One region of the Paenibacillus sp. FSL W8-0187 genome, then DNA from elsewhere that is predicted to be linked to it. Evidence: riboswitches for the same ligand, from Rfam matches in the RefSeq annotation. Region 1 holds a riboswitch; the other holds the start of a gene.
What was found. A riboswitch is a leader RNA that binds a small molecule or an ion and turns the genes downstream of it on or off. The one in region 1 is predicted to bind cyclic di-GMP.
Positions count from the first base shown of each region.

Region 2: another riboswitch for cyclic di-GMP. It lies ahead of MKY48_RS17215 (amino acid adenylation domain-containing protein); the one in region 1 lies ahead of MKY48_RS25255 (LuxR C-terminal-related transcriptional regulator).

Region 1 is NZ_CP150206.1:5,594,783-5,611,038, reverse strand. It holds gene MKY48_RS25295 (IS110 family transposase) at 1-343, opposite strand, end outside; gene MKY48_RS25290 (YolD-like family protein) at 784-1,122, opposite strand; gene MKY48_RS25285 (DNA polymerase IV) at 1,119-2,387, opposite strand; gene MKY48_RS25280 (hypothetical protein) at 2,384-2,767, opposite strand; gene MKY48_RS25275 (2-phosphosulfolactate phosphatase) at 2,868-3,599, opposite strand; gene MKY48_RS25270 (MFS transporter) at 3,795-5,105, shown strand; gene MKY48_RS25265 (phosphosulfolactate synthase) at 5,218-6,084, shown strand; gene MKY48_RS25260 (YitT family protein) at 6,277-6,918, shown strand; cyclic di-GMP riboswitch class I at 7,067-7,161, shown strand; gene MKY48_RS25255 (LuxR C-terminal-related transcriptional regulator) at 7,316-8,044, shown strand; gene MKY48_RS25250 (Spo0E family sporulation regulatory protein-aspartic acid phosphatase) at 8,274-8,465, shown strand; gene MKY48_RS25245 (FtsX-like permease family protein) at 8,592-10,973, opposite strand; gene MKY48_RS25240 (ABC transporter ATP-binding protein) at 10,980-11,744, opposite strand; gene MKY48_RS25235 (HAMP domain-containing sensor histidine kinase) at 11,845-13,293, opposite strand; gene MKY48_RS25230 (response regulator transcription factor) at 13,299-14,006, opposite strand; gene MKY48_RS25225 (DUF4832 domain-containing protein) at 14,355-16,256, opposite strand, start outside.
Region 2 is NZ_CP150206.1:3,847,003-3,863,258, reverse strand. It holds gene MKY48_RS17245 (cupin domain-containing protein) at 1-274, shown strand, start outside; gene MKY48_RS17240 (alpha/beta hydrolase) at 951-1,877, shown strand; gene MKY48_RS17235 (XRE family transcriptional regulator) at 2,295-2,855, shown strand; gene MKY48_RS17230 (MFS transporter) at 3,077-4,309, shown strand; gene MKY48_RS17225 (universal stress protein) at 4,315-4,746, shown strand; gene MKY48_RS17220 (hypothetical protein) at 5,056-5,394, opposite strand; cyclic di-GMP riboswitch class I at 6,699-6,793, shown strand; gene MKY48_RS17215 (amino acid adenylation domain-containing protein) at 7,023-9,176, shown strand; gene MKY48_RS17210 (hypothetical protein) at 9,495-9,698, shown strand; gene MKY48_RS17205 (lytic polysaccharide monooxygenase) at 10,504-11,853, shown strand; gene MKY48_RS17200 (amidohydrolase family protein) at 12,198-13,508, opposite strand; gene MKY48_RS17195 (MarR family transcriptional regulator) at 13,666-14,094, shown strand; gene MKY48_RS17190 (AraC family transcriptional regulator) at 14,579-15,409, shown strand; gene MKY48_RS17185 (Gfo/Idh/MocA family oxidoreductase) at 15,669-16,256, shown strand, end outside.

The sequences.
Region 1 (16,256 bases):
TTAATTCACCTGCTCGAAGTAATTGTGCCAGACGCATCGAATCCCTACGATCCGTTTTTACCCGTTCTCCTGGACGACTAGGCATAAGTGATGGGGCGATAACAATGCAGTCATATCCATGTGCAGTTAGCAAACGAACTAAAGGATATCCTGTTGGACCTGCCTCGTAACAAACGCTTAATTCATTGGGTTGGCCTAACTTCCTCAATACTTTCAAGATGTGATACTCGGTATGAGGAATCGTGCCCAAATACCGAGCGCCTTCTCTTCCTGGATCAGCTACAGATACAGCAATATTTTCCTTCGACACGTCTAAGCCTACGTATTTTATGGTATCCTTCATAGTACAGACTCTCCTTTGCAATTTAGCTCTGATTTTGGTTTTGGTTTAGCTTCTACTACACCATTATTCCCAAAATTAACCTAAGATGTTGCAATTACGGGGAGTCTGTCTCGTTCATGATAACTGTTGCCCCCACATTTCTTGGAATGGTTTTGAGTAAGGACGAAATGTGGGGGCAAAGGCGAGCGCTGACGCTTGTCCAGAATCGATTCGTCCTCTCCGCTATGCCGTGCAGGTCGACCAACTTTATCTGCCAATGGATTTGGAGGAAGTATCCCAATTTGCTCAAGAAGGCGGCCAATGATCAAAACAGAAGCCATAACGGTGTGGAGTAACATCCTGAGCACCGCCATGGCTTTATTTGACACACTTTCTGTTTATGAGAGCCGTACGTCAAGCAACTAAATCTACTTATGGGACGGCCGCTTTATTATCCGCCTTTATCCTGCTGAAAGGATCTCGTCAATTTTAATCCAACGCGATTCCTCTTCGGCCATGGAGAGTTTGATTTCCCGTCTAAACGTGTGGATCAGCACGACAATTCCTGTCAATTCCGTGTTCTCATATTCATCGAACAGCCTCACGGTAATCATGCGGTGTTCATGAAATGACTCGGCGAGCGCGCTCTCGATTAATTCCATTTCTTGGGGATCCAGCGTCGGCCGGTCTTTTCTGCCTTCTTCCAGTTGCCTGCGAATGATGGTTTCTTTGTGTTCCGGCAGCATCATCCGACTGGATTCCCACAGTCCGTTACCCTCAAGCTTTTTTCGTGTTGTCATTTATAGTGTCCTCCTATCTTGGCTGATCGATCCAGCGCTTGGCCTGCGTCTGTTTTGGATACGGCTCTAATCACAATCGAATTCCCGTATTTATTTTTTAGGGCATCGGTCACCCGTTCAAGTGCCATCGACCGCTCCCGTCCGGTATCAAACAATGACATTTGGTATTCCGTATCCGGGGAAAACTGAGACAAGCTAATACCGACCCGCCGAATCGGCAGGCCGTCCCAATACGTTTCAAGCAGCCGGCATGCCCAGCGGTAAACCTGATTCGTAATATTCGATGGATCCTCCATCTTCATCTGTCGGCTAAATCCCGTAGGGCGGTCAAAGTCTGCTCCCATACAACCGACCGACACAACATGCCCCATAAAACCAAGACCGCGGCATCGCTGGCAAACCAACTCGGTCAGCTCAAGCAGCACGACCTTGATTTCTTCCAGCTTGGTATAATCCCGAGGGAGGGTCATCATGTGTCCAACCGATTTAGGGTCAACTTGGTGAGTGCCTGGTCTTACCGGGCTATCATCGATTCCGTTGGCAATTCGCCAGTACATCTCGGCGGAGATATCGGAATTTTTACCGAATTTACGGCGCATCATCTGCTTCAATTTAGCAAGAGGCGTCTGAGCCAAGCTGCCGATCGTGGGCAGCCCCATGACGTTAAAGTGGCGGGTCATCTTGCTGCCGGCCATAAACATACAGCTAACGGGCAGTTTCCAAAGGGTATCCGCAAGCGAGTCCTTGGACAATGTGTAGATGCCGGACGGATTTTTCTTGGCGTAGTTGTCACAGGCGGTTTTAGCCAGGATTTTGGTTTCACCGATGCCGAAGCGAGCGTAAACACCCGTAGCATCCAGGACATGACGCTGAATGGTTGTGGCTAACTCATCGGGTGTGCCGAACAGATGCAGTGAACCGGTAACGTCTAAAAATTGCTCATCGATACTGTAAGGCTCAACCAAATCGGTATAACTCTTGTATATCTCCGTGATTTGCATCGAAACGTCAATATACTTCTGCATCCTAGGTTTAATGACGACGAGATCCGGGCACTTTGACAGTGCTTCCCCTAATCTCTCTGCCGTCGTTATTCCTTTTTCTTTAGCAAGCGGACAAGCAGCCAGCACGATGCCTGAACGTCTTTCCGGATCCCCTGCAACTACCAAAGGGCGGCCTGTATACTCGGGATGGTCAGCTTTCTCAACAGATGCATAAAAGGACTGGCAATCCCCTAACATGATGACTCGGCTAGATGATTTCACAACAGACTCCCCTTATCTGCAATTTGTAGCCCAAGGTAGGTGTACGATCTTTGCTCGATCTCCGCCTCAATTAGCCCCCATAGTATGGACAGCTTGTGATGATACCCTCTACAGATGAATTCAACCTCAATGCCCAGCTTTGTTTTTCGATCCTCGTACACCTTAATGGCATATTCACGCATTTTTTTACGAGCCTGAGCTAAATCGGATAATGCGGCTGCCTGCAAATGGTCGATGATCGCATTCGTTAGCTCGGGGGTCTTTAAATCTGCTCTGCATAGGATCGAACGATCATGCTCTAACACATCAAGTAAAAGGGGTAATAAAATATAATCCTTCACCAGTTGGGTTTCATCTGGTTTCAACCCAATACTCAACATCATTAACCACCTCATTGACGGGAACGTTTGTTTGTATTATATGCGAACATTCGTTCTTTTATCAATGTAAATTATACCCTTATGATGACGGATCAGAAATTCACAAGTGATACCCCTCATGATCAGGGATTAAAGCCCCCACCTGGAACCTTTCAATCAACGGATTACTTTTATTAAGATTCACTTTCATTACAAAATCGGAAGGGAGCTCTTGGATGCAAAACGAAATATCCTCCTGTAAAAATTCCGGTTTTTCATTATCGTAAAATTTCTCGGCCGCTTCTGACTTTCGAATCCGTTCAATGGTTTCCTCGGCAGATATACGGTTAGTGTCTTGGAGAATCTCCGATATATATTGTGCGCAGGCCAGATCATCATCCCCTGACGGATGCGAAGCAATTAAATTAATAATCATGTCGTCGTCTTTTTTTAATAAGTTCCTCTTTATAAACTCTGCTGTTGTTCTTGCATTGGTGAACCCGGTAACGAATAGGTGCTCGGTACTCAATGCGTTTAGGGTTGCTGTAACCCCATTGGTTGTTTTCTGGATCAGAAATTTCTCCCGAAGATCCAGGTTGTGTAAACGTACAGGCGAATTGTCCAGTTCAAACCCCGGAATCGGCAGCCCCTGTATCTCTCCCGCTAATAAAAAGTCAGGATCGATTTTCTTTAGACGCAAGGCATCGTCCAGAGTTCCTGCCAGAATGATACCCTGAACCCCATTGATAAAGGCATAGTGCGCTACGGTAAAAGCCCTTATAACATCAATTACAACATTGATGTGTGATGCTTCCAATGTATGATGATGTCCTTGGATAATCCGTATCGGCATGCAGCAAACCCCTTTCACCCGTCATACTTGGGCTATTTTAGTAACAGTATATTTACCCAAATCCAAGGAGTGCTCAAATCCTCCAAGGATTCCGCAGCAATGAAGGAATATTAAATTCGGATGTGGTGATAATTAGGAAGCATGTACTAATAAATGGCCTACTATAAACGAACTTCAAGTCCGAGGAGCGATACCATGGAAAAGACCAAAAAGCGAAAACTGAATATTAGCTTTAATAGCGATATCGACCTGCAGACCGACTCCGCGGAGACAAAAGACAGCGAATCTTCCGGAAAATCAAAGTCTTCTAACAGCTCAAAGGGTCAATTGTGGGAATTTATCGCACTAGCGACGATCCCGATCGTACTCGTTTTCGGCAATTCCATGCTAGTCCCGGGGCTTCCAGAAATGCAAAGGGAGCTTGGTATCAGTAAATTTCAAAGCAGCTTGATCATCACAATTTTCTCCTTGGCAGCAGGCTTGTTTATTCCGATTATTGGTTATTTGTCCGATCGATATGGACGAAAAATTATTATTATACCCGCCTTGATCATATATGGAGCTGCCGGTATTCTGGCAGGATTCGGCGCCATTTGGAACTCATTTGCGGTGATTATCTCTGCGAGGGCGATTCAGGGGCTAGCGGCCGCCGGAACAGCACCGATTGCCATGGCGCTCGTTGGCGATTTATACGATGGCGGGACCGAAAGCAAAGCACTGGGCTTAATCGAAGCCTCCAATGGCGCAGGGAAGGTACTCAGCCCGATCATCGGTTCCCTGCTTATGCTGATCGTGTGGTATGCTTCCTTTTTCGCATTTCCCGTGTTCTGTGCGTTATCGTTGTTGGCCGTCATTTTTATGATCAAAGAATCGAAACAATCTTCAAAGCAAGAACTAGGGAAATACCTTGGGAAAATCAAAGGCATCTTCAAAGAAAAAGGCCGCTGGCTCATCACTGCTTTTTTTGCCGGATCACTGGGGTTGTTCATTTTGTTTGGCGTACTATTCTATTTATCCAACATTCTTGAAGACAAGCCGTACCACATCGACGGGGTCAAGAAGGGCTTGATATTGGCCATTCCATTACTCGGGATGGTGATCACCTCCTATACAACTGGAAGCTTGATCAAGAAAAAGGGCCTGCTGATCCGTTGGCTGATGAATATCGGGCTGATTGCCATGACCCTTTCTCTGGCGGCTACGCTTTTCTTTTTTAACAACATTTATGTGTTTATCGGGTTGCTGACAGTCAGCTGCATTGGAACCGGAATGCTTCTTCCTTGCTTAAATACAATGATCACCGGCGCTGTTGAGAAAAGCGAGCGGGGAATGATTACGTCCCTTTACAATAGCTTGCGATTTTTGGGGGTTGCAGCAGGGCCTCCCTTATTCGGGTGGATGATGGACAAATCGGATCATGTTGTTTTCATAACCGTGTCTTCACTATCTTTGGTTGCTTTAGGATTCGTCTTCTTTTTGATTAAGCCGCCTCGGCAGATCGGATGACCAGACAAATCGCTTATTGTAAAAGATGAGCACCTGTCAATGGGCATGAGCATATTATGCCAATGTCATTGGATTAAACGACTACATCAAAAAGAATTGAGGAGATCCTAAAATGAACAGTTCCCTGCGAACAGTTTGGCCCATGGAGATATGTGATCCGAGCGGGCTGCGCGAAAATCCCGAGCATGGCAAAAAAGACCACGACACCTACGGGGTCATGGAACGCGGGATGACGATGGTTATTGATAAAGGCTTGGGTAGAAACATGTTTTCAGATGTGATCGAGACAGCCTCGGATTACATCGATTGCGTCAAATTCGGTTTTGGGACGGCTCCGCTGTATAAAACGGAAATGCTGCTATATAAGATCAATCTAGCCAAACAACATGGAATCACCGTCATGCCCGGCGGAACCTTGCTTGAGATAGCCGTGCAGCAAGATGTCGTCCCCGCATTTTTTAATACCGTTTGCCGTCTTGGATTTAACGCTATAGAAGTATCTGACGGCACGATTGAGATGTCGCGAAAAAAACGAACGGAGCTCATCCGGGAAGGTAAACAACGCGGACTTCGGGTTTTTACGGAGTATGGTAAAAAGCAATCCGGTTCCCGCATCGAAGCCGAAATGCTCGCGTATACGATGGAAGCGGATTTAGACGTAGGTGCCGAGTATATCATCGTTGAAGCGCGCGAGTCAGGACGGGGTATCGGTATTTTCGATAAGCATGGCGAGTGCCAGGAAGAAATGATAAATACTATCGTCGACTACGTGTCGGATGCAAGAAAGCTGATTTGGGAGGCACCTCTTAAGGAGCAGCAAGCGATGCTTCTCCGCAAATTGGGATCTAATGTACATTTGGGGAATATCCAACCCACCGAAGTGCTTTCCCTTGAAACGATGCGCCGGGGACTTCGTCAAGATACGTTTGAACTCGGAGTGAGAGAGAAACATACGGATGGATTTTGTTACGTGATTTAAACATAGACCAAACCAAGAGAATGATAATTACTAGAAGGCTGTCTATGGATATCTCCAGAGTCAGCCTATACATATTTTCGTTGAAGAGACCGATCCCGGTAATCCCCTTCAGGGAACAAGCATACACTAAACAAGCAGGACTGGCTTGTTACTCTAATCTATGAAGGATGATTCCGTGTGAATTTACAGATCATGCCCGGGCGAAAGAGCCCCTTTTTCTTTCGTCGTATTTCCAAGAAACTCTTCTTCATTACCGCCGGCTCCATCATTCAAGGTTTTGCCATGGCAATGTTCTTGTTTCCTCACGCCATTCCTTCGGGGGGAGGAGCAGGGATCGCGGTTCTTCTGAACCATGTGTTTGAGCTCCCAATGAGTCTCGGACTGTGGTTAGCCAATTTTATTTTCCTCGCCTTTACAGTCCCTTATCTTGACGGTGTCAGTGCCTTCGGGACCGTATTTGTTATTACGGTGACGTCCGTTTCCGTTAATTTCTTCGAGGTGTTCTTAGAACCCCCGTTTGGCAACCTATGGATCGATCTTTTATTCGGCTCGGTTATTCTCGGAACAGGTGTCGCCATCCTCATAAAGCAGAGGGTATCGAACGGGGGAATCGGTTATGTTGCCTTAGCCATTTATAAGTATAAAAGAATCAACCCCGGTACCTCATTGTTCTGGATGAATGGAATCATATTCGCCTTCACTGCCTATGTGATCGATTGGAAAATTATTATCCTTGCAGTTGTATGCCAGTGGATATCGACCCGGATCATTAACTGGATTCATCAGTTTCCTCCTCCTAAGTCGATCTATGAACCTGCTTGGCGCAAAAAGTGATTCTGTGTACGGACATAAGAGTGATTGACAAATATAACAGAAATATGGAAATTTGGGTCGTGCGGCCTATATTAAATGAAAAACAATGTAAGTTATAGTTTGAATATGTCATATCATGTTTGAATATTCGACAAATTCACACTTCGTAGTACGATAATAGCAAACCCACTGAAAAGTGGCGACGCAAAGCTACAGGGGCTAATGTGGAGCTACTTAAGACCGCGATGCCAGCCAGTTACCGAATACGACGGAAGCCTCCGTCTGTTTTGTTGTGGTTATCATAATGGATGGGGTTTTTTTATTTTTCGCTAGGAGCTGCCGAATGCAGCCGCGGCGATGAACAGGAGATCGATTCCATTATTAATCGCTTATTCTTACAAGGGAAGAAGGGAAAATAATGGGTCAAAGAACACTGGTAGAAGCAAACAATCATTTTCCTAATATCCTCAGTATGACTGAAATAAAAGAAAGGTTGATTGAACGGAAAGAAATTCTTTATTTGCTCCAAGAGGAAACAAGGAATATGAACGATTTGCTGTCTATACCCTATTTATTTGTTATAACAGATATGGATGGAACCGTCATCGATTATTGCGGAACAGGTTCGTTAAAAAGTTTTCTCGAGAGAAATAATATGAAAAGTGGGACCTCATTGGCAAGGGAAGACGCAGGAAATAATGCCATTTCATTATCCATGGAACAACAAACGCTTTCTGTCGTAGTTGGGGCCGAGCATAGTAATCGCTTGTTTTCAGAATTGGCGTGTGTTTGTACTCCCCTTCGAATAGAAAATGTGATCATAGGCTACCTTGGCCTTAGTTTTCATTATTTACACGAGGTTACATTTGCCATACCACTCATTGAACACTTGGCCAAGAATATTGAAGAAAAGTTACCTCAAAAGGATCCCATTCTGCAAAGGGAGCTGATCTATTCTCACTTTCACCAATATGAATTAACGAATCGAGAGAAAGAAATAGCATATGGGTGGCTGGAGAATAAAAATGTACCTGAAATTGCTGATATTTATGGTATTAGTCAAAGTACGGTTCGTACTTTTATTAAAAAGATATATGCAAAAACGAGAGTCAACCATAAAGGAGCATTTCTTAAAAAATTTACATAACCGTCATAAAAATTCTTAAGACAAAGATTACCCAATTCTGGGTATTTTTTTTATTTACGTCGAATTTTATAATGATAAGTAGCTGTAGCTGTAGCTGTAGCTGTAGCTTTAAGCTGATTCGCGTTATCGATAAGATGAGAGCTTCAATTCTTATGGTTTGAAAAAGTTTGTCCGAGGAACTGTGGCAACGGTCATCAATCACTTGTTACGACGGGGGTGGGTGAACAAGATGATTTCTATCGAGAGTGAGCTCGAACAAGTAGCAAAAAAACTCGAACTTCTACGAAGAGAACTTGAGCGAGTGGCCAGCAGTTTCGAATTGGTGCATCAAGATGTTGTCGCCATTTCACAGTCGTTGGACAAGCTGATTGTTCGTTACATGCAATTAAAAAACCAAGAGGAATATATCAAAAGAAAGTAGATCTTCTTCATAAGAAGATATCTACTTGGGCGGTGAAACAAACGGATTAAGATTTACTAAGGCAAGAAACAAAAAAAGATGACCTCCGAAATTTGGAGGTCATCTTTTTTTGCTCGTGGACTGTCCTCATGAATCCATTACCAACACCCGAAGGGAGGTGCGGCGGAGGATTCGTGAAGCCAACCAGCAGCCGCTGACGGCAATAGCAAGCGCGATCAGAGCCAGCCCAATGGCCAGCGGCCATTCCATGATGAGTGGCAGCTTGACAATACCGTAGGTAGAGAGCAGACCGCGCAGCACGGCTGGCAATGCGTAGACACCGCAAGCGATGCCAACAAGTGCACCAAGCGCAGCCAGTCCGGCAATGCCACTTGTCAAGGCACGACGGATATCGGTTGCTGTCAGGCCGAGCGAGGCATAGATGCCATATGTTTTCGTTTCCTTACGAATATGCAGACGGCAAGTCGTATAAACAATAAGACAAGTGACAGCCATGAACAGAAGAGCCAGCATACTCATCGGAATGAGCAAAACCGCCGCAGCTTCTTTGAATACGGAATCGAGCAGCACTTCCTGCTTCAGCGCTTGGATGGAAGGGCCGTAACGCTCGTTCAACTGCTGTACAAGCGCATCGCTATCGGTTTTGCTCTTCAGCTGAATAAACCCGGCGTCCGGATGCAACTGCTCCACAAGGTCCGAGGTGACCCTGGCGACGTTCGACAAATTGGAAATAGACTGAAAGGTGCCGGTGATCAGCAATTGCTGCGGTTTTCCTTCAATGTAGATCGTGAGTATGTCGCCGATATCTTTGTCCAACTTACGCGCAATATTGATTCCGATAGAAACTTCATTAGGCAGTGCAGGATTACGGCCCGCAAGCGAGGCAAATCCCATCTCGTCCATGCTGCCTTCCACGACCGTCAAAGGGAGGCTAAACGTCTGTTGATGATCGCTATCCCCTTCGACATCCGCGATGACGCCGGTGGCGGCCCCAGACCAGTTTAGACTGAGAACCCGAGGGTCGTTTTGGATATAGGCTTGCATTTCTCCCCGATCCATACCTTCCGCATGGATAACCATAATGGCGATATCCGCATCGTCATAACCCCACTGGGCCGACGTTTCACCAATGCGATAGACACTGGTTACTAGCACGGCGCCAAAGACGAGCACAGCCACCGTGATGCTCATTAGCAGAAAGATCAGTGCTGCGCTTTTTTTGTTGCCGCTCACATGCTTCCAGCCGATGACCGTGGGTACGGACCATCGGTCCAGTAGTCTTATGCGGGCACCATGCAGATGGGTACGACTATGCGAGGATTCCGACATGCCGTAACGGATCGCTTGAATGGGCTCAATATGGCGTGTCTTAGCAGCATAAACAAGGACGCATAGAAGGATGATGAGCAGCAGGCCGCAGCCGGTCCAGATCGCAACATCTGCTGCTTGTACGGGAACAGGTGCTGTATCGGATTTGAGAAAAGACAGGGAATTCTGGATGATGACATCTGAAAGGAGACGACTTGCAATCAGTGCTGGGACCAAGGCGACAATCGCCATTAAACCGTATTGCAGCAAGTAGGTACCGATGATGCGTTCGGAAGTCATGCCGATCGATTTGAGAATGCCGATGGTGCGATAATTGGCAAGGATCGTGTCCGTGATCGTAAAGCCGATCGTAAGCAAAGCGACGAGGATCATGATCAGCCCGAGGAAACTCATGACAAAGCCGATCACCTTGTTCATGATAAAGTAAAAGGCCGACAATTCGGCAAACGAAACGCGTTCCTCCAAAAACGGCGATCCGAGCGCCTGCTCAAAGCGCTGCCAGTACTCCCCGCTTTGTTCGGGATACGCATAGCGAAGCGATAACATGTATTGCTCCGGAGTGGACAAGCTACCGATGGTTGACCGGTAGTCGGCATCGTTCATCCAGATGCGGGCAGTGGTCGAGAAAGGACCGCCATGGGATAAGTCGATGACAATGGCGCCAATCGTGAAATGTACTGGTGCAGTCCCTGAGGTGAACGTCAATTCATCACCGATGTGCATGTTGTATTTGTAGGCAAGCGAGGTGGGTATCCAGATCTCGCCGGCTTCCGGAACGGTCAGATGCTCAGGGCCTGTACCGGGAAGAGGATTGTTGACCCCATGCGGCATCGGAGGCGTATTGATCATATACAGATAAAGATTGGGCAATTCTTTTCCGTTATAGACCAGTCCCGTCCATGGCTTATAAGGGACTAAGCTGGATGCGGTTACTCCGTCTTGGCTTGACCACCAATCGGCTACCATTTGTTTGTCATGCAACCCGCGGGTCATATTGATGACTTCATGGGCACCCTGAGCAGCCGTATGGCGATCGTTGAATACATTTTCCGTATTCATCAAGACCGTAAATGCGGTGCTGACTAGTAGGGCAGATAGGGCAATAAGCAATGCGATCAGCGTGTTTTGCATTTTTCTTTTGCGCAGGTTGCCCCAGCAGAGTGTTAATATGGCTCGCATCCCAGACTACCTCCTCCCGGTGACATAAGCAAAGATCATCGCTTCCCGCTCGGAGGCTTGCTCTGGACTGTAGGGTCCCATATCCAGCGTGCCCCCGATCTTGCCATCTCGAATATAGATGAGGCGATTGCCGCGGCAGGCTGCCTTCATGTCGTGGGTGACCATGACAATCGATTGACCTTCCGCGTGCATCTGGCTCAATATATCAAGCACCGTAACGCCTTGCTCGTAGTTCAGGCTGCCGGTAGGCTCATCGGCGAAGATGATGTCCGGGTTATTGATGAGCGCCCTGGCGATTGCCGCCCGCTGCTGCTGTCCTCCGGATACTTGGGAAGGCAGCCGGTTGCTCTGTTTATCGAGGGACAGATTGACCATTAAGTCATGTGCCCGTTGTCGTACTTGCTCCTTGTCCTGATTAGCGATATATCCAGGGAGGGCAATGTTATCAAATAGCGACAGATCCGGTACAAGGTTGCTGTTTTGATAGATAAAGCCGATCTGATTCGCCCGAAAGCGTGCAAGCTCCTTGGCTGAAAATTGATCAAGGCGCTGTCCCTGCAGACAGACTTCTCCGGCTGTCACATCATCAAGTCCGCTGAGCAAGTACAGCAAGGTGGACTTACCCGACCCCGAATCGCCCATGATGACGGTAAAGTCTCCTTCATAAATGGACAGATCGACATTGCGGATGGCATGGTATTGCTCCTTGCCGGTGGTGTATGTTTTGCATAAATTACTGGCTTGCAGCATGACGGTGTTGCTTGAAGGCATATTGTGATCTCCTCTCTTTATCTCCCACTGCCATCAAAGTATAGAGGACGAATCTTGCGCATTTGTTATCAAATTATAAATAAAGTATGACAGGAGTCAGCTAAAGGGGCAGAATTAAGCAGAAGGTCGTTCCCTGCTGCTGTTGACTGTGAAAAGAGATCGTACCGCCATGCGCTTCCATAATATATTTGCAAATCGACAATCCCAGTCCGACCCCGTGGCCCTCGGCCAGTTGGCCGGCAGTTCGTTGTAAAACGTTACCCTGGTAGTACCGTTCAAAAATAAAAGGCATATCACGCGGGGAAATCCCGCTGCCTGTATCGGAGACGATGATCTGCAGGCAGGATGTTTCCGAGTGTTCTTCGACAGCGAGGCGAATTGTATCCCCGGTTTTGGTATGCTTCAGTGCGTTCGTGACGAGATTGGCAATGACTTGCTCGATCCGTACAGCATCGATTCGGACAAGCACGTTAGGAATCACAGCAGGCTCTTCGCAGCGTACGCCCATTGTTCGGATATAATGGCCCATCACGTTGAAGATAGGCTCCAGCGTTGGAGCGCTGTACTGCTCAATCGGATGTACAGCAATCTGTTCCAGATCACGCAGTGCGTGCAGCAGCAAATCGTCTACGAGCACGGCCATCTTACTCGTATTTGCGTGCACAACTTCAAGATAAGTCATCACACTTGGCAGATCAGGGCAAATCCCTTCGCGAATTGCTTCAATATACGCTTTGATTGTCGCCAGCGGAGTTTTCAAGTCATGAGACAGATTGGATATGAGTTCTTTATGCGACTGGCTGTGTGCAGCTTGCTGGATATGTAAATTACGAATCTCTTCACGCATGAGATCAAATACGGCATAGAGCTCCCCGACCTCATTATTGCTTGTCCATTCGGCACGCTGCTCATAGTCACCTCTCAATATAGCTTCCGCATAAGGCTTGAGTCCGGCAACAGGCTGCACCAGGTCATGCTGCACCCGGCGTCCGATGGAGAAGAATAAATAAAGCAGCGTCAAAAGTGCCAGAGAAAGCATGATCCATGGCACATAAATAAAGGAGTCGGAGGAGGGCATTACTGCGGCCAAGGCAGATGCCGGGACCGCAAATTGAGCGTAACCTACAAAGGCTTTGGTGCCCGCATCCCGCAGCGGAAAAGCGAGATGATAGTGGGGCGGTTCGCTGTCAGAAATTCGCAGCGTATAGTCTAGTTCAAAGCGCGGATTGATTGGGCGCTTCGATGAATTTTCGCTATCATAGATCAACGTTCCATCAGGAAGCACAACCTTGAGGCCGCCCCGCGTCTCCTGACTCCAGACGGTTAATTGCCGCCGGATCGGAGCGTCGGTGAGCAGTAATTCCGCATGCTCATTTTCCAAGGTATGGACGATCGGATTCGTCAGTACGCGAATTTGCTTCACAATAGTTGACGGAGCCAGCTGGTTCGAAGGTCCAATAAGAGTAAGCCAAACGACAGATAGTATCACTGTAATGATGGATAGACCAGCTGCCCAGAGTCGTCTAGCATACCAAGTTTTCCAGTCCATAGAGGCTACTCCGTTTCATCGGGGTTGAATTTATATCCGACGCCCCACACGGTTTTAATATAGGAGGACTTGATTTCGGTTCGTTCCAATTTCTCACGGAGCCGCCGAATGTAGACCGTGATCGTATTATCCTCGACATAAGCCGAATACCCCCACACATGATCCAGCAGCTGCGATTTGGTAAACACTTGATTAGGGTTGGAGGCCAAAAAGTATAGCAAATCAAATTCTTTGGCGGATAAAGAAATTTCCAGCTGTCCGGCCATGACCTTGCGGGCATTTTTATCAATCGACAGGGCGCCAAATTGCAAGCGCTGCTGTGGGGATACCGGGAGTTTCGGATCTGCCATTCTGCGCAAATGTGCCTGGACGCGAGCGACCAGTTCACTGAGCGAGAAGGGCTTGGTCATGTAATCATCGGCGCCAAAACCCAGGGCAAGCACTTTGTCCGTGTCGCTGCTGCGGGCGCTCAAAATTAGAATGGGCGCAGCCGTCAATGTACGGAGCTTGCGGCACACTTCAATCCCGTCAGCGTCAGGCAACGTCAGATCGAGAATGATAAAATCCGGCTGCCGTTGGCGGACCGCCTGCAATCCGTCGCCGGCATTTTCCGTGATGAACGCGCTGAATCCCTGAACACGCAAATAGTCATTCACAATGCGCGAGATATCCTGTTCATCTTCAATGATCAGTACTGTTTTAGGAGAATTCATTAAAAAGTCGCCCCTGTTCCGTATGCTTTAAATGGTGAGTCCATTATAGCATGGGCCGAGGAAAACAAAGGGGAGTATTACCAGTTAGGGTGGTGAATGGTGACGGAATATGCGGAGAAACGGACGGAATTGAAAGAAGAGGGGGATTATGAGGCTTTGGAGTATGAGGCTTAGCGGAAATTGCCTCGCCGACTCTTCCACAACAAAGCTGCACAATCGAAATGCGGTTACCTGACCTGTCGAAAACTCAGCTAGGGGATGATTTTATTGGCATCTTAGGTGAACAACAGCTATCGGGATATTCCCGATAGCTGTTGTTCATCGTTTCGGATCAGCCCGCGGCTTTCATTATTTAGTCCATGTACCGATCTTATAAGCTCCGTCCGAAAGGCGCTCCGTATTAGCAAAATCAACCCCGGGTTGGTTCGTGGACGGATTAAGAATCGCTATGGCCAGCTCATAGGTACCGTTTGGCAGCGTGTTTGTGGAGATAGAGCCTGAGACTGTATGCAAACCAGTCCTCCAGGTTCTTAAGTCCGCCGATGTGGATTGACGTGCCACGACATGGCCTCCGCTGCGCAGCTGCACTTCAACAGGCCAATTGAACGGGAAGTGTTGAACTCCCTTATTTTCCACAGCGACGGATACATTTAACGCACTTCCGCTATTTTCTTGTGGATATGCAACTTTCTTCAATACAAAGTGATAGCCCATTCGTTTCTTCAGCGTATCCATATTGCCTTGCAACGGAGTGCCTAGCGCCAAGGAAGCTGGAGAATTCGGTCCAAGCCAGCTCGGTTTGCTAAGCTCGGTCTGCCGCAGCGTCTCATTAAAGCCGCTGCCTGTCGTGAGCGCAGCATTCATACCATAGGCACCCCCGTAAAATTCGCCGCCAGAGACGCGAGTGTCCCAGAAGTTGGCATGGTTTGGCTGCTGCTGGCCGATATCATCCCAATAACCGTTCTGTGTGCCAGTATACCATCCCCATTCGGAATCGAAGCTCGGCTGATCTCCGAACACGTCATTATACATTCCTAGAATCAGACCCTTGTTATTATTCTTGGCCAATTCCACGCTCCGTCTGATCAATAGCTGCGTATGATGCTCCTGATCGGCAAAAGCATCAATATAGTGCTGAATGTATTGGTTGGATATTGGGTTCGGAGGAAACGCGCCTGTATAGTTGCTTTCCCCGTTCGGTCCGATGTAAGGCCAGGTGTGGAATTCCGCCCAATGGCCCAGCGAACCGATTTGCACAAAAGCAATCGGGCTATCGGCCGTGTTGTAATGCTCCGCAATCGCCTCAATGGCAAGCTTGTGTCTGGCGATCAAATACTCGGAACTGTAATTCGGGGAGAAGCCCGTGTTGTTGCCGGCTCCCATACCACCGGTTTCATCTTGGTAGGCTTTACCTGGAGATTGTCCCAAACTGGCCATGTCGTTGTACAGCCAATCGGGAATATCCCGGTGAGGCACGCCGGAAGGACTGTCCAGAATAAAGCGCAGCACCACCTTGACTCCGCGGCTCTGCCAATCGTCGAAATGATTGGATGCTTCAATTGCACTGAAATCATAGTTGCCTTTGGTTGGCTCTAACTCCTTCCAGGTGACACCGGCATACACGAGACGGTGGTCCTGCGGGTAATTGGTTGATTTCGCTGAAGGAGCCCAACCCTTAAACGGGTTATTGAGCGGATCATTCAGCTCGGCTGGGTAAAATTCGATCATGTTTCCTCCCGGATTTTGTGCTTGTAAGGTATAAATGGGAAGCGGCTGGTTCTGCGCTGGCAGGCGATGGATATCCGAATTGTTATCCAGATAACCAATGCTCACGCTGCTGCCTGCAGCAAGTCCAAGCGTAGAAAGAGGGATCGCTGCTTCGATCACAGATGAGGAACGCACGTATTGAGAAGAAGGGAGGGAGGAAGACCAATCCCAATTCCAGCTGCTTCCATTTCCGGCGTAGCGGTAAAGCGATTGATTTTCGAGGAGCCATTCAATTCCGGTCGCCCCCCATCCGTAGGCTTGATACCCGGTCGAAGCATTCTTGTCCGTATTCAGCCAGAAGCTTCCCATGGTAGTGCTAAGGCTTGAGCCTTCCACAAGCAGATAAAGATTCTTGTCATCGTGGGAAGCCTTTAAGACACCAGCGGTTCCCGAATTCGTGGCAAGCGCCGGAATCCCTTCCCAGTCACTCGGATTACCATCCACAACGATAGAAGCCGCTTCAGCAGTCGAAATAAAGAGGGG
Region 2 (16,256 bases), 1.7 Mb from region 1:
TTGTAAAGATCTTTTTTCGCTAAAGGAAAGTCCAAGACTTGGCTGCGGTATCATGGAGATGAAAAAAACAACCTTTGACTGGACACTTAACTACGATGAAATTGATTATGTGATTGAGGGACATCTGGACGTTATCATCGATGGTACAAAGGTGTCAGCTGGACCAGGAGAAGTGATCCTGATTCCAAATGGAAGCAGGATTCAATTTTCTGTGCCAGAATATGCACGATTTATCTATGTAACATATCCGGCTAACTGGGCAGAACAAGCGTAACATTCTAATTTCTACTCGCCGGAGAAATCCGAAACCGAAACCGCCGCAACAGTAATGTACGTATACTCCGGGCTCCATGGTTTCAGAACCGGGGCTTTAGCGATGCCCCGGTACCAATTTCGAGCGGACTAGCTGCCAGAATAATTCCCGACCGGCGGGCAGGATCTCCTGATACAATCCTTGTATTCTGCGGGATGATGTCTAATGAGACCAATGTGACCACATTACGAACAGTACTAAAGCCTGATTCACTGGGCTTTTTTTTATACCTATTGTAGGATTTTGACACAAAATTGGGTGCATTGTGGAGGACCTTTGTCGATTAGGTGTTTCAACGAAGAAGGTTATCAACCTGAGCAACGACATTCGAATTTATTTACTAACAAAGCAGAAGCTTATAGCGTGGTCACGTCCTATATTGATTATTATAACGAGCGTTGTATTCACTCAAGCATCGGAGTATCAACCATCACATCTCTTTGGTGATCAACTTCGAGTCTATTGCACTTACAGCAAATCGTATTTTTTAAGCTATTCTCGGTCCTCCGTATCTATTTTTCAATCTAGCATCTTGTTTAATGAAACATAACTACATCTTTCACGTATATCCCTTTAGTTCTATATTTTAACAGAGAAAACGATAGAGAAATCTATAGACTATCGTAGAGGTCACGTGATGTCGGTTTTGAAAAAACGAAAGTGGATTTTATGGTTGTCAGCTTTAGTCCTTATCGTTGCAGTTCCAATAACAATTTTCATGCAAATAATCATTCATTCTAATGTACCAGAACTTGCAGAAGGAAGCATTGAGCAGCGTTATGCACAGCAAGGAAGCTATCATGTAAAGGTAGAAGAAGTTAAGAGTACGAGCGGTGAGGCTTTATTTAGAATTTACTACCCAGCATTTCAAGGAGACGAATCCTATCCTATTATTTCTTGGGGGAATGGAACAGATGCCACGCCAGATCGTTATGATGAGCTCTTAACTCATCTTGCTAGCTGGGGATTCATTGTAATAGATTCCTATAGCAAGACAACAGGAACAGGCAAAGAAATTGTGGAGGCTATTGATTATTTGAAAAATGAAAACCAACTAGCAAACAGCTTGTTTTATCAAAGAATACAAATGGAACATATTGGTGTAGCTGGACATTCTCAAGGGTCTACTGGGGTCATTAATGCTCATACCAACTATATAAGTGGATCCTTGATTAAGACGGTTGTATCCATCGCTCTCCCGGATTTGAAGCATTGTGATCCAGAAGATATGTACGATACAGCACGCATTACTGTTCCTTTCTTCATTATGGGCGGTACACGAGATTTTCTAATCTCACCGGTATCAACGAATCAATTAGCCTTGCATAGTACTAACGCAAGTACGCCTGTTATGATGGGGATGGCAAAAGGTGCAGCTCATACTGCGATTGAAGGTAATGGTGGCAATCATAGGGGTTACTTGACGGCTTGGATGAGATATCGGCTGTTTGATGATCAGGAAGCCATGAAGGCATTTCATGGGGATTCTTCGGAGATGTTGCATAATACAAATTGGTTGGACGTTAAACAAGCAAATATGGATGATAAAAAATTCGTGCAATAACAAAAGAACGGCATTTTTTCCGTTCTTTTGTTGATGTAGTCATTGAACTAACGGAGGCGATAGATTAATTGATTTAGGCTGAAGCGACAAATGTCGGAGGACAAGAAAATTGCTGAGAGACAAGAACATAAGCCGATTACCAATTAGTATTTTAGTCATGCCTTTGCAGCACACGCGGTGCAGACTGAGAAGTTACCATTAGATATCGTTAAAGAACTTCTTCATCAGAAAAATATTAGAGTAACAGAATACTACACTGTACCAACTTCCCAGCAGATTACGCTAACAGGAATATTAATACATAGATGTTAGAATTTTTCATAGGAGTGTAGTCCACCATCAAATACTAATCTTATGGAAAAGAGTCTAGATAAACAATATACTAGCTATAAAGTTATTTGTTGAGGTGAATATCAAATGGATGAAGTCGATGAATCAAAACAAATTGTATTACAAATCGGCGGTGCCTTGAAAAAGTACAGAAAAGAAAAAAACATGAGTTTAGACGACTTAGCGGAATTAACTGGCGTAAGCAAACTTACTCTGGGGAATATCGAACGTGGCGATACAAATCCAACTTTGGCGATTATATGGAAAATTTCAAAAGGCATATCTTTACCGTTATTGGCTTTGTTCAAATCAGAAGACCCTGTTAGTTTGTATCGAGCAGGCGAAGGACTGCGGTTTTCTAATGATCAAAAAAATTGGATCATTGAACCAGTCTTTAAAAGCAACGATATTGAAATGTGTCGGGCTTACTTACAGCCAAATAGCTCTTATCACCCTGAAGGTCATCATGTGAATACAACTGAAATTGCAACAGTAATGACGGGTTCCATTGATATTCAACTCAATGGAGAGATTTACACATTGAATCAATATGATACGATCAGTTTTCGTGCAGATTTTCCTCACTCTTATACCAATCATACGAATAACGAAACAGTGCTCCATATATCCTTAAAGTATGGTTTCTAAAAATCGAAAATGCCACTATTCAATACAACTCTGAATTCCATGACGGGAATTCAGAGTTGTATTTTTGTTTTCAGATGAGTTAACGTATGTTATAAAATACTTCTTGTTATTTATATTATATTATACTATACTTTTGTTGTTCGCGCGGATGTTATTGCATAGTTTTTTTCAATCAGCAGGAAACAAACACTACGTATGAGTTCAGGAAGGAGAAATGAAGAATGCCGAACAAACAAAACAAAAAAGCCGTACCATCCTCAATAGGGCTGATCATTCTCGGCATTATTATTATTGCAGCTAATTTACGTACTCCCTTAACCTCAGTTGGTCCTTTAGTGAGTTTTATAAGGGATGACGTTCATATTTCAAATACATTAGCAGGCCTGATCACAACGGTACCCTTGCTTGCCTTTGCTTTATTATCGCCTCTAGTACCAAAGTTAGGACGAAGATATGGGGTTGAGCGTATCATTTTGATTGCCCTAATCTTTCTGACTGTTGGTATTGTAATACGATCTTTATCTGGCTCAGTTAATCTGTTTATTGGAACAGCAGTTCTTGGATTCGCCATTGCCATATGTAATGTATTATTGCCCAGTATAATCAAACGGGATTTCCCAAATAAAATTGGCTCCATGACAGGAGTTTACTCCATTTCAATGAATTTATGTGGAGCAATCGCATCGGGAATCAGTGTACCGCTAGCCATGAACGCAGGGCTAAAATGGCAGGGAGCATTGGGAATATGGGGGATTCTAAGCTTTGTATCGATCCTCTGTTGGTTACCCCAATTAAGAAATCAAGCGAATCAAACAGCCAAGACAAGTCAAAAGATGGTCAGTAACGATGTGAATGTTTGGCGATCCCCGCTTGCTTGGCAAGTAACCTTGTTTATGGGTATACAGTCTATGGTTTTCTATGTGTTGATCGCATGGTTGCCTGAAATTTTAAAGCAGCAAGGAATTGACTCCAACCAATCTGGATGGTTCCTCTCGATCATGCAGTTATCGATGCTTCCATTTACCTTTATTGTCCCTGTTATTGCTGGGCGTATGTCTAGCCAACGTTTGTTAGTGGTCATCACAACCATTTTGCTTTTGACGGGGACGCTCGGACTTCTTTACGGAAGTTCCAATGTCATTCTGTTGTGGATCATCATACTCGGAATTGGTGGAGGCTTCGCCTTTAGTTTGGCCATGATGTTTTTCGGGTTACGCACTGAAAATGCGCATCAAGCAGCGGAACTATCTGGCATGGCCCAATCGATCGGATATCTTCTTGCCGCAATCGGTCCAGCCCTTATAGGATATCTGCACGATGCAACAAATAGTTGGAACCTGCCACTTTTCATTCTTCTTGGGGCTTCGGTCTTACTCTTTTTAGTTGGTATAGGAGCAGCGAGTAATCGTGTTGTAGGTAGTCGAGATGGTTACGAACTGCCACGGAAAGGATGATAACTATGTTTGACAAAATTATGGTGGCCATTGATAAATCTGAAATAACGAACAAACTCCTTGATGCAACCGTTGAAATAGCCCAAAATAAACAAACTCAAGTTACCTTGGTTAATGTCAGCCAGGATTATGTGTCAAATGGCATGACATATGTACCCGAGAATTTCTTGGAAGAATTATTGAACGAAATGGAGAAAGCGAGTTTGGAACAGCTGCAACAAACCAAATCTAAATTAAAATCTGCGGGGATTAACACGGAAACAGTTCATCTTAAGGGAGACCCTGCACGTGAAATATTAAATTATGCAAAGGATACCGAGCAGCAACTTATTATTATCGGAAGCCGTGGGCTAAGGGGCATAAAAGAAATGATGCTTGGAAGTGTCAGCCACAAGGTTTCACAGCTATCAAGTTGCCCAGTCCTGATTGTACATTAACTCCTTCGGGAACTGCAGAAATGATGCATTGTTTTACTAACGGGGAACGTTATAGATGAATCATACAGCGGCATTCTAGGATATTTGTGTCCTACAATGCCGCTGTTTTCTATATCCCTTTTGATTACTTGTCCGATTAGATGGTTATCTAATGTCTGGTGCGGGTTGCGACAATCTTAATAGATTGCTTGTAAAAAACAGTCGATTTGCTCTAGCCGAATGCCATCAAAACTGGGAGCAGTGTTGTCGGTGGTATGCTCCCTGTTTTTTATGGGCTTTGTCGTCTGACAAAAGCGGTCTTGAGGTCGATTACTGGGGATAATGAAGTCCACGTACGGTGATCTCCGTTTGCATTGGCCAATTACGACAAAACTCAACATGAGATGTCGGCAAAGTGCCCGGATCACAGTTGAGTTTCGGGACGGAGCTCTCTGCTAACCACTCTCCGTACGTGATAACAATGTCCGTCACATCAGCCGGATCTCCATCAAACGGAAGTTGTCGCGGCCAGGTTAACGTCGGTCGGCGTCCTTCGCCAGGCAGCGAGAGTGTCCAGCGATATTCCGTCATTTCTTCCTCCGTCAACTTACGCAGAATGCCGATTGGAAGGAGATTAGTCTCGATGAAAGAGTTGTGTTTTAATACCATCTGTTCACCTTCTACGGATCGTAATGCACGGAAAGTTTTCCGTCCAGGTTCCGGGAGCTCGCTCCAATTACGAGGTTTTATGATTCCCTCCATGTAGGCTATTCCTTTAACGGCCTCCGAATGGCGGTACGCCCAATCAAATCCCAGGGCCGAACCCCAATCGTCCTGATGCAAGTGCTTACTTTCATTGACACCTATTTCAGCGATTAGAAAATCGTTAGCGGAGATGTCAACCTTGAGGGGAGGTATTCTCTCGATCTCAAGACACGGAACCTGTTGTAACGCCAACGCCTTCACCGGGAAGACAGCCTCAAGACAACCATCCGCCGCTCCTGCATCTCCATCCGCTGCAGTGAAGAGCGCAGCGCCAACTCAATCTAGTGCTCCATCGACCACGATTCCAGCTGTCCAGGAAAGTCCGGAAACGGAAGCTCCTCCAGCAGCAAGATAGACCCCACATCATGGGCTTTGATGGACGCGGTCATCGTTCATAGTGGCGAGCATGATGCTACTGATGACGATCAGTGCATGCGGAGGACCGCAGGACCAGGCAGCGAATCAGGTGAATCGATTGTTAGTGGCTACCATCAGATTGACAGGATCCTGAAGGAAATTACTAATCATGGACGGGACCGTAATGGGCTAGTTTAACAACAGCTGCATTCAATCTCCCTACAGGAGATGATTCCGATGGTTGTGAAAATTAGTGCTGTGTTTCGAGTGCTCCACTCTTCGGAAGCGAGATATCGTTACCAGTTATAACATACTACTGACGTTGGTATTTTTGTCCCATATTACAAGAAACAAAAGTAGTGGTTCCAATGATGTCCGTAGTCGTAGTTAGGGCAATGGATATAGGGTAGAAGTTGAAAAATAGGAACAATTGCCTTAATCAGCCAACATCCAATATCCAAGTAATAATAGAAGAATAGACAGGGATAGGAGACAGATAATACTGAATCTATTAGAGTAATGGCGTCATTTTGCGGAAATCTGCCGAGGGACAAAAACGTGTGTATATCTCTGTTCTTAATCGATTTTTGTGTGTAAAACATATCCTGTCTTTTGAATATAATAGTTTTAATAGGTAGTTAAGTGAAGTAGAGTGAAGTCGCCGAAAGCAAAAATTAGTAAAGATTAACTATCATGACCTAGAGTTTCATGATGGTTATCAATATCATCAAAACAATTCTAGAAAGACAATATTGAACAAAAGACCTATCGATTTTCATTTGGAAACAAGATACAGTAAATGTAAATCGAATACATAATATGAACATGATTTACAATTTAATACCAGTTTTGTACGACAATAGCAAACCCGCCGAAAGGTGGCGACGCAAAGCTATAGGGGCTAATGCGGGATCTACTGCGACCGCGATGCCAGCCAGTTGCCGAATACAACGGGAGACCTCCGTTTTATTCATTTGAAGAAAGGGGGTTTTTTGACGTTCCAAAAAACAACGGCTAGCTTCGCTGTAAGAAAAAACTAAGTTTGGGGTTAGATAAGGCCACAGTCATAATTGGCTCAGGAGGGGGGATACTTCTTCATCGCAGAATGCGAAGAGGATTCTTCTGTTCGTTATTAATAAGACATTAATGAATCGATAATCCGGGAGTTGATGGTCATGGAACAAACGACATGTGAAGTATCAATTGACGAATTTCCGTGGGGAGAATGGACCAACGATGAAGGAAGCCGGGTTAGTTTTTGCCTTGATTCTGTAACGACCCGAAAACTCTATCAACTTGCGTTCAATTTCGGAATAACTGTGGATATGGCACTTATGGCTTGTTATGTAATCCTGCTTGCCAAATATACCGGCGAGGATGACCCTGTAATTGGGTATTCGTTGGAAAGCCAGATGCTTCCTATACGATATTCTCCTACTGTACATAAGCCATTAGGTAAGTTTCTGATAGAAGTTAAGCATACCACGATGCAAGCACTCGAAGATCGGAATATGCGTAAGAATCTGAGCGGCAATCCGTTCATCAAAGCGGCGTTTACTTGGCAAAAAGCCAACACCACTCCTTTGAAATCCGATCAGTTGGGGATGTTTGAGCTTGCTTTGACAGCTTTTAAGAAGGAATCTCTCATGATACACCTTGATTATGCGACCCGCTTGTACAGAAAGGAAACGATTGAGCAGATGGGCGACCACTTGAGCCGTATTGTGCAGGATGTTGCCGATTTTCCCGAGAAAGTGATTGCCGACATACACTTGTTGTCCGAAGAAGAGGAGAGACAGATTCAGGCTTTCAGCGGAACTAAGACGGACTATCCTTCCAGCAAAACGGTCCATTACTTGTTTGAGGAACAGGTCCGCTTAACCCCCGATCGCCCGGCGGTCATGACCGAGGACCATCAGATGTCCTATCGGGAATTGAACGAACACGCGAATCAGCTTGCAAAAGCCCTACAGGATCACGGCGTAAAGCCGGAGAGCGTCGTTGGCATTGTCGCGGATCGGTCTATCAGTATGATCGTCGGGCTTACAGCTATATTGAAGGCGGGTGGCGCTTATATGCCCATCGAAGCCGATTCTTCGTGCGAAAGACTCGAATATATGCTCGAGGACAGTCGGGCGGGATTTTTGCTGGCCCCTTCCAGTTGGAAACCTGACTTTGCATTTGAAGGAAAATTAATTTATTGGGACAACGCGCACCTTTACCATGACAGCTGTCCCCATACGATATCTGCAGTAACCTCGCAAAGTCTAGCGTATATCATCTATACTTCCGAATCAACGGGGACACCGAAAGGAGTCATGGTTGAACATCGCAACATCGTAAGACTGGTCAAGAATACTAATTATTTCAATTTTTCCATTGATCATCGAATTTTGCAAACCGGCGCAATTGCATTCGATGCGTCAACCTTTGAAATTTGGGGATCCCTTTTGAACGGATCTACCTTGTATTTGATGAAGGATAAGGATCTATTAGAACTTCTCAAATTGAAGGAAACCATCATCGGCCACCGCATTACGGCTTGGTTTCTGACTACAGCTTTGTTCCATAATCTGGCCGAACAGGATCCTGACATCTTTCGTACGTTGAACACCTTGCTAGTTGGCGGAGAAGCGTTGTCGCCGAAGCTCGTAAACGCCGTAAGTAAGACGTGTCCCGATCTGCGGATGGTCAATATATACGGTCCGACGGAAAACACGACATTCTCCACTTACTTCCCGATTGAACGTGAATTCGAATCCGCCATTCCGATTGGCAGACCAATATGCAATTCCTCCGCTTATATCCTTGACAAACAGTTGAAGCTTCAGCCCATCGGAGTAGTGGGAGAGCTTTGCGTTGGAGGGGACGGTATCGCGCGGGGGTATTTGAACCAACTGGAATTGACAGAAGCAAAGTTTGTGGAACATCCGCTCCTCGGGGAAAGGTTATATCGAACGGGGGATATGGCCCTGTGGCTGCCGGATGGCAATATCGAAATTATCGGGCGAATCGACGATCAAGTGAAGATCAGAGGGTATCGAGTAGAACCGAGAGAAATCGAGGCTCGGCTGCTGGAACACTACGGAATCTCGAAAGCCGCGGTAGCCGTCAAAGCCGACGAGAGTGGCAATCCGATAATATGCGCGTACTTTGTTGCGAAACAGGTTTTGTCCGATACAGATGTCAAAGCGTATTTAGCCCGTAATTTGCCTGAATATTTCCTGCCCTCTCTTGTGGTACAGATGGAAAGTTTGCCGCTCACCCCTAACGGGAAAGTCGATAAAAAAGCTCTGCCGGACCCTGATCTTCTGATGCTTGTCAACTGAGACGAACCGCTAAACGACGCAGCAAATGCTGAAAAAGATCTGGCTGGGCAAGGATGCCGAGAGAATCGAAAACGCATTTGACTCATTGAGATTTAGCGAAATTCGAGGATTTTGTCCGAGTAGGAAAACAAAGCATTTTTCAAATGAATCGGAGATAGCACAGGATTTAGAGCAAATTGGATTTAATACGAAACAAGTAATCCGTGATATTGAAAGTCGCTATTTTAGCGGCTTTTTTGTTTATCGGTACAAGTTCTTGTCAGAGTTAAAAAAGCTGCTGAGCATCTAGGTTACGCCCAGTCCTCCGTTACTGCACATATCAAGCAGCTTGAAGCTGAGGTCGGAAAGCCTGTTTTTGATCGTTTGGGTAAAAAAATGATACTAACCCACTACGTAGAGCAGTTTCTTCCCTACGCTTTTAAAATCATTGAACTATATGATCAAGCTTTAACGACAGACAACGAACCTATTGGTGGCCTTACGCTGGGTGTATCAGAATCACTTATGATTTATCGCGTTTGATTTCCTAGACATTATGACCAGTCTTAAAACAGGTGAAATCGATATTGCATTAGTATTAGAAAGTGATGGATGGAAAATGTCTGAACTCCACTGCGAAAATTGGTGATTTGCCACAAGTTTTTCGTTCACCCAATCGGTATGAAAAATGGGCAATATGAGGATAAATTCAAACTCCTTCACAGGAGCTTGAGCAAAGAGTAGATAAATTACACCCTTGACATGATTTGGTTATTATTCAATAATTATATACAACCAATTACTGGTAATATATCTTTCGTTTCTGTTTAACCATACATCAACTTCGATTGTCTTCATGACACTCCGCTAACACGACTCCAATTTTGACGAAACTAGATTATGCCTATATATAGATTCCTCCATATTAAGACATGATTACTATCCCCTCCGTGGCTTCACCCATAAGCGTACCTACTTGGTTTTGATCTCTACATCGTTGCGCACTATGAATGTCAGCATTCATCAGCAGTTTACATAGCTGATTCTATATAGTAGAGCAGAGTTGCTCACGTTTAATTTCCCCTTCCCAGATTTCTAACCCGCTTGTCTTTACGCTTCTCACAATGTGATTAGGTATTGTTTTTCATGACTTTGTACGAGTATATAAGCTCTAAGGAGTTTGTATAAATCGGCTTAAAAAGGAGCGGATGCCCGCACGATAACGGTTATGCACAGCTTTGAGAGGATCATTTTCAAGAGAGGAGGCAGCTCAAAAGATCGCGATTAAAGATGGTGTCGAAAAACGAAAGGCGCATCATGACCAAACCAAATCATGGGAGGTAATGTGATGATGTTTCAAACTCGTTCGGATTCCCGTTTCATCCTGCGATTCATGCTGATTGGCGGCGGATTGCTGCTCGTATTCGCTTGTATGTTCGCGTTCTCGAAGACCGTGTCAGCCCACGGATATATTAATGATCCGGCTAGCCGCGCGATCCAGTGTAAAAACGGATTGAATACCAACTGCGGCCCGATCATCTATGAGCCTCAGAGCCTGGAGGGGCCGAAAGGTTTTCCTGCTGCCGGACCCCCTGACGGCAAAATCGCCAGCGCCGGCCTTGCCGGCTTCGCTCAGCTTGACCAGCAATCAGCTACGCGCTGGAACAAGGTGAACATGACGAGCGGCACCAACAACTTCACTTGGATTTTTACCGCTCGTCATGCCACGACAAGCTACCGTTATTTCATCACCAAGCCGGATTGGAATCCCAATGCACCGTTGACTCGCGCCCAGTTTGATCTGACTCCGTTCTGCACGATTAACGGGAATGGCCAGCAGCCGCCGGCCACGTTAACCCATACCTGCAACGTGCCGCAAAGAGACGGTTACAATGTCATCCTCGGCGTATGGGATATCGCGGATACCCAAAATGCCTGGTACATCGTCATCGATGCCCAATTCGGTCCTGGCGACAGCATTGCGCCTACGGCGCCGACTAATTTGGCCGTCAGCAACGTTGGCACAACGACGGCCAAGCTGACTTGGGGGGCCTCGACGGACAACAATGCCGTCACGGGTTATGAGGTGTACAACGGTGTCAATGTCATCGCCACCATACCTGCCAATCAGACGAGCGCCAATCTCACCAATCTATTGGCAGGCACGACTTATAACATAGTTGTGAAGGCGTTCGACGCTTCCGGCAATCGATCGCCGAGCAGCAACAGTGTCCAGTTTACGACCACGCAGTTACCGGTTGACGTGACGCCGCCGACCAATCCGACCGGCCTGCATGTGATGGGCACCCCGACGTCGACATCAGTCACGTTGATGTGGAATGCATCCACAGATGATTCCGGCATCGCTGGTTACAGGATTTACAACGGCAGCACGGTGATCGCTACCGTCACTGGAACGGCAACCGAGAAGGTCATTACCGGTTTGTCGCCGAACTCGCAATATACGTTTACGGTCCGCGCTTACGACCCGTCGAATAATGAATCTGGCGACAGCAATGCCGTGACAGTGTCAACGCCTGACGGGCCGAGTGCAACGCCATGGGCGCCAAATACCGCTTATGAGGTCAATGCGCTTGTATCCTATGACGGCAAGGTGTACAAATGCATCCAGCCCCATACCTCCTTGCCGGGTTGGGAGCCGAGTAACGTGCCCGCGCTCTGGCAGCTACAACCGTAAACGCGTGCTTTAGATGAGCAGGAAGCCCGCCGCTTGCAAAGAGCGGCGGGCTTATTTTTCATGGTTGATTCAATCGAATAGATTCCATCAATGTCTCTAACATACTGATACTACCAGTGCGAAATATAAGACTAGAAGGGGGAGAATAGGATGAAGGAATTGTTGCCGGGCCGTACGCCTCATCCCGAAATGCATTCGGGTCAACGAGAAGCGGGGCGGCAAAGTCCAAACCGCTCCCTGCGATGAGCAATGAGCATCGACTTAAAATAATCAATTAAATCAACTAAAGCTCCATGCTTTGGCATGGAGTTTTAGCTTTCCTTATACAGGGATATCGCATCTGATTAACCTAGCTGCTGCGAACCATTGAACCATACGGATTTGATCGACAAGGTATCCGAAATATTAGTGGTCGGATCACCGTTTACAAGAATAAGATCAGCGCGCGCACCTTCGGTAATACGGCCGCGATCGTGAAGACCAAAGCAACGGGCCGGTTTGATAGTAGCCGACTGAAGAGCTTCGATCGGAGTGAACCCGGCCTTCACCAGCAGTTGCATTTCGTGGTGGACACTGGCCCCATGAGCAAGACCGCCAAGGTTCGGAACGGGAACCGGCGCGACATCCGTCCCTACCAGAATATCAACTCCGGCACGGTGAAGATCCATCACATTCTGAAAGCTGTTTTCCATATTACCTTGCGGAAACGTATTGAAGCTTGAGTTCAAAATATCGATCCAGTCCGGACTTAATTTGGAATGAACACGTGGATCATTCGCCAATTCCGATGCCGGATTTCCAATAATCGATGAATTCAACACCAAGCACGGTATAACAAATGCGCCTGAACCCGCTATGGACTTCACTAAGTCGGATGTGTACTCGGGTCTGTCGATAAACAAATGGCCTAAACCGTCGACTCCAAAATCGATAGCTTCTTGCGATGAAAGAGCCGTCAAGACGTGGGCAATGACCAGCTTATCCAACTTGTGGGCTTCTTTCACGGCTGCTTTTAAAATCTCGTCGCTTAGTACAGGCAGGCCAGGTGCCCCCATGACCGTTCCTTCTTCAATCATGACCTTAATATAGTCGGCTCCATTCTCCACCTGGGTATGCACATGCTTAATCGCTTCTTCCACCGTCGTCACTTGCGGGATTTCTTCGTGATCGTGAGCGTATGCGGCCAACATCGCTTCACGGTCTTCCTCGGATAACTTCTCTAGCTCCTTCAATACGAATTCCGGTATTTCATCTCCATCGGGCAGTAACTCATCTGGGTGTCCACCCGGAGCGCTGATCGCTGTGCCGGCAGAACGGACGTCAGCGACGTCATTTACATTTTTCAACTGAATCTCGCGCCCTCTTTTAGTAAAATCGCCGTTCATTTCGAGTTCTGTTGTAACCCCGAATTTTAAGGCATCTCGTAATCCGCCGATTGAGGTGTGGACATGTGCATCAATCAGACCAGGCATTAGAGTCCCATTTTCTCCATCGATAATCGTTGCATCGGCCGGAAGGTCTCCGCCCACTGAAATAATGGATTCCCCTTTAATGACAACATGTCTGGGTGCAATAATTTGATCTCCATCAAAGATACGTACATTTGTAATCGCCATAACTTGTTCTAACGCAGCATTTTGAGTTATCTTCTCCATTTGAATTCCTCCCAAGTGTTTGTCGTTCAACAATTCGGAGTATAACTGTTAGATAACTAACTGTCAATAAACTAATATTTGTTTGACAAGCCTATAGGATCACTGTATAGTTTAGTTGCTTACAATTAGATTTCTAACAATCACAGGGGGGACGATCATGCAATCCCGAAAGGATACGCCTTATCTGGATTTGTTTCAGATTATCGGTCTTAAGTTAAAGAAAAGAGCGGACGAGAGTATAAAAGAACTGGGGTTAAACGCTCAACAAGGAAAAGTAATCGACTATATTTACGAGAACCAACATAATCATATTATTCAAAAGGACCTTGCAGATCGGTTTCATCTACGTGGGGCCAGCATTACAAGCATGCTTCAAGGTTTAGAGCAAAAAGGGTTCATCGAGCGCAAAATCCCGGCCAATAATGAACGGCAAAAAAATATATATGTATTGCCAAAAGCTATTGAACTGATTGAAGACTTTCAAGACTCATTCCAAAAGGTGGAGGAAGAAATCGTTCAAGTCCTTACCGACGAGGAGAAACAAGTCTTAAAGAAATTGTTGATCAAAATCAATGAGCGCATATAAAGAAGATGATTCCAATGAAGTTATGGAGACATTTTCAAAATATGCTTGTCCCAATTTTATACGCTTACGACGAGCAAAAACATATAGGAGCCAGGGGTGTCGAGGGACAAGAATATTATCCCATTGGAAGTCGCTAGTTTAGCGGCTTTTTTGTTTTATCGGTACAAGTTCTTATCCCGAGTCGAGGACAAGAACATGAGCCTACCGATTACCGATTAGATAAGTATATCTAACTATGTTTCCATGCAGTTTCATTAAGCTAACAGGCAGGAATGTGACGTTAATGATCGCCTTTATTCTTTTGCCGCGAAAAAAGGAGCGAACAGCATGGATAGATGGACCTGAAGACCGCAATAAAGCTGCAACTGGGGGGGGACTTGCGGTGTCCGGGCTGCGCTTATTCTAAAATGTTGTATAGAAGCCGCCGATCGCGCTAAAATGGCTTTAAATGTAATGCAAAAAAAACGGGGGCTTCGCCGTGACGATGAAATGGATCGACTTGTCCAGGAATGCGATAGACTTATACGAGCAGAAACATAGGGGCGGGCATCTCGTGTCCGAGCACTATCATCAGACTCACCAGCTGCTATTTGTGCTGGAAGGGGAAGGCACTATCCGGCTAGGGGGTGAAGTACGGAAGCTTGCGGTCGACGATACGGCGCTGATCGTGCCGTATTCCGTCCACTCAGTCATGTCCGACTTCAGGCTGACCTTGTTAGTGTTGGCGTTTGACGAGGCAGTGCTCGATCCGGATATGAGGTCGCAGCTACTCCACGCCTACTTTCCGGCCTCCTGCCTGATGAAGCCGGGTTTGTTTGCTGCGAGCGAACTGCGTCAGCTGCTGAGGAAAATGCTGTTCGAGCAGTCCAGGGAGCTGTCGCCGCTCGTCCGGCTTTCACTCAAAGTCCAGCTGTCTCAGTTGCTGCTCTTGCTGGTTCGATCGGCCGGAACGGAGGCCGCCGGAGCGGGCTCCAGCTCCAACAAGCTGCGTGCCGAGAAAATTCGCAGCTATATCGATTCGAAGTATTTTGATCCGCTGACCGCTGGGGACATCGCCTCCAAGCTGGACATCAGCACGCGGCACGTGAACAACATCTTCAAGGAACGGTACAACATGACACCGATGCAATATTTGACCGAGGTACGCATCCGCGTCGCCCAGAAGTTGCTGGTGGAAACGGGTAAGGACATTATATCGATCTGCTTCGAGGTCGGCTACGATTCCGTGTCTACGTTTTACCGGTCGTTCAAAGCTGTCGCCAAGCTGTCACCAAAAACGTACCGGGAGCTGAACGCGCCCGAGCAAGCTGAGTAGGCAGGGATCCTTCCGTCAAACGGACAGCGAGCGCACAAATGTGGGATCAAACGAACAAGATAACGATCAAAGGACGACCAGCCGATTGATTGAAACATATTTTCCCCTTCATCCCCCATCGGCTAAACGTCGGCGGGGATTTTGTTTTTCGCTCGAATAATTCGCTTCCAAAATTGAGAATCGTGTTCCCGTAATCGTAAGAAAAGCGGTTTCGCATCGACTACAATACGGTTATACGAAGCGAAGGGGGCAATGAACGATGGCAGTTCGCAACATCGGCATTATTATGAACGGAGTTACCGGAAGGATGGGAACCAACCAGCATTTAATCCGTTCGATTCTTGCGATTCGCAAGCAGGGGGGCGTCGCGCTACCAGGCGGAGACGTCATAATGCCCGACCCGATTCTGGTCGGTCGGCAGGAGAGCAAGCTGCAGGCGCTGGCCGCGGCCCACGGCGTCGAGCGTTGGAGCACCGATCTTGAAGCATGCCTCGCCGATCCGTACTATGAAATTTATTTCGACAGCCAGACGACGGTGCGCCGCGCGGAAAGCATCAAGCAGGCGATTGCCGCGGGCAAGCATATTTATTGCGAGAAGCCGACGGCCGTTGATCTCGAAGGGTCGCTCGAACTGGCCCGCATCGCCGCCGAGGCGGGGGTGAGAAACGGTGTCGTGCAAGACAAGCTGTTTTTACCCGGATTGCTCAAGCTGAAGCGCTTGATCGACTCGGGCTTCTTCGGACGCATCTTGTCCGTGCGGATGGAGTTCGGCTATTGGGTGTTTGAGGGCGACTTGCAGCCGGGTCAGCGGCCTTCGTGGAACTACCGCAAGGAAGACGGCGGCGGC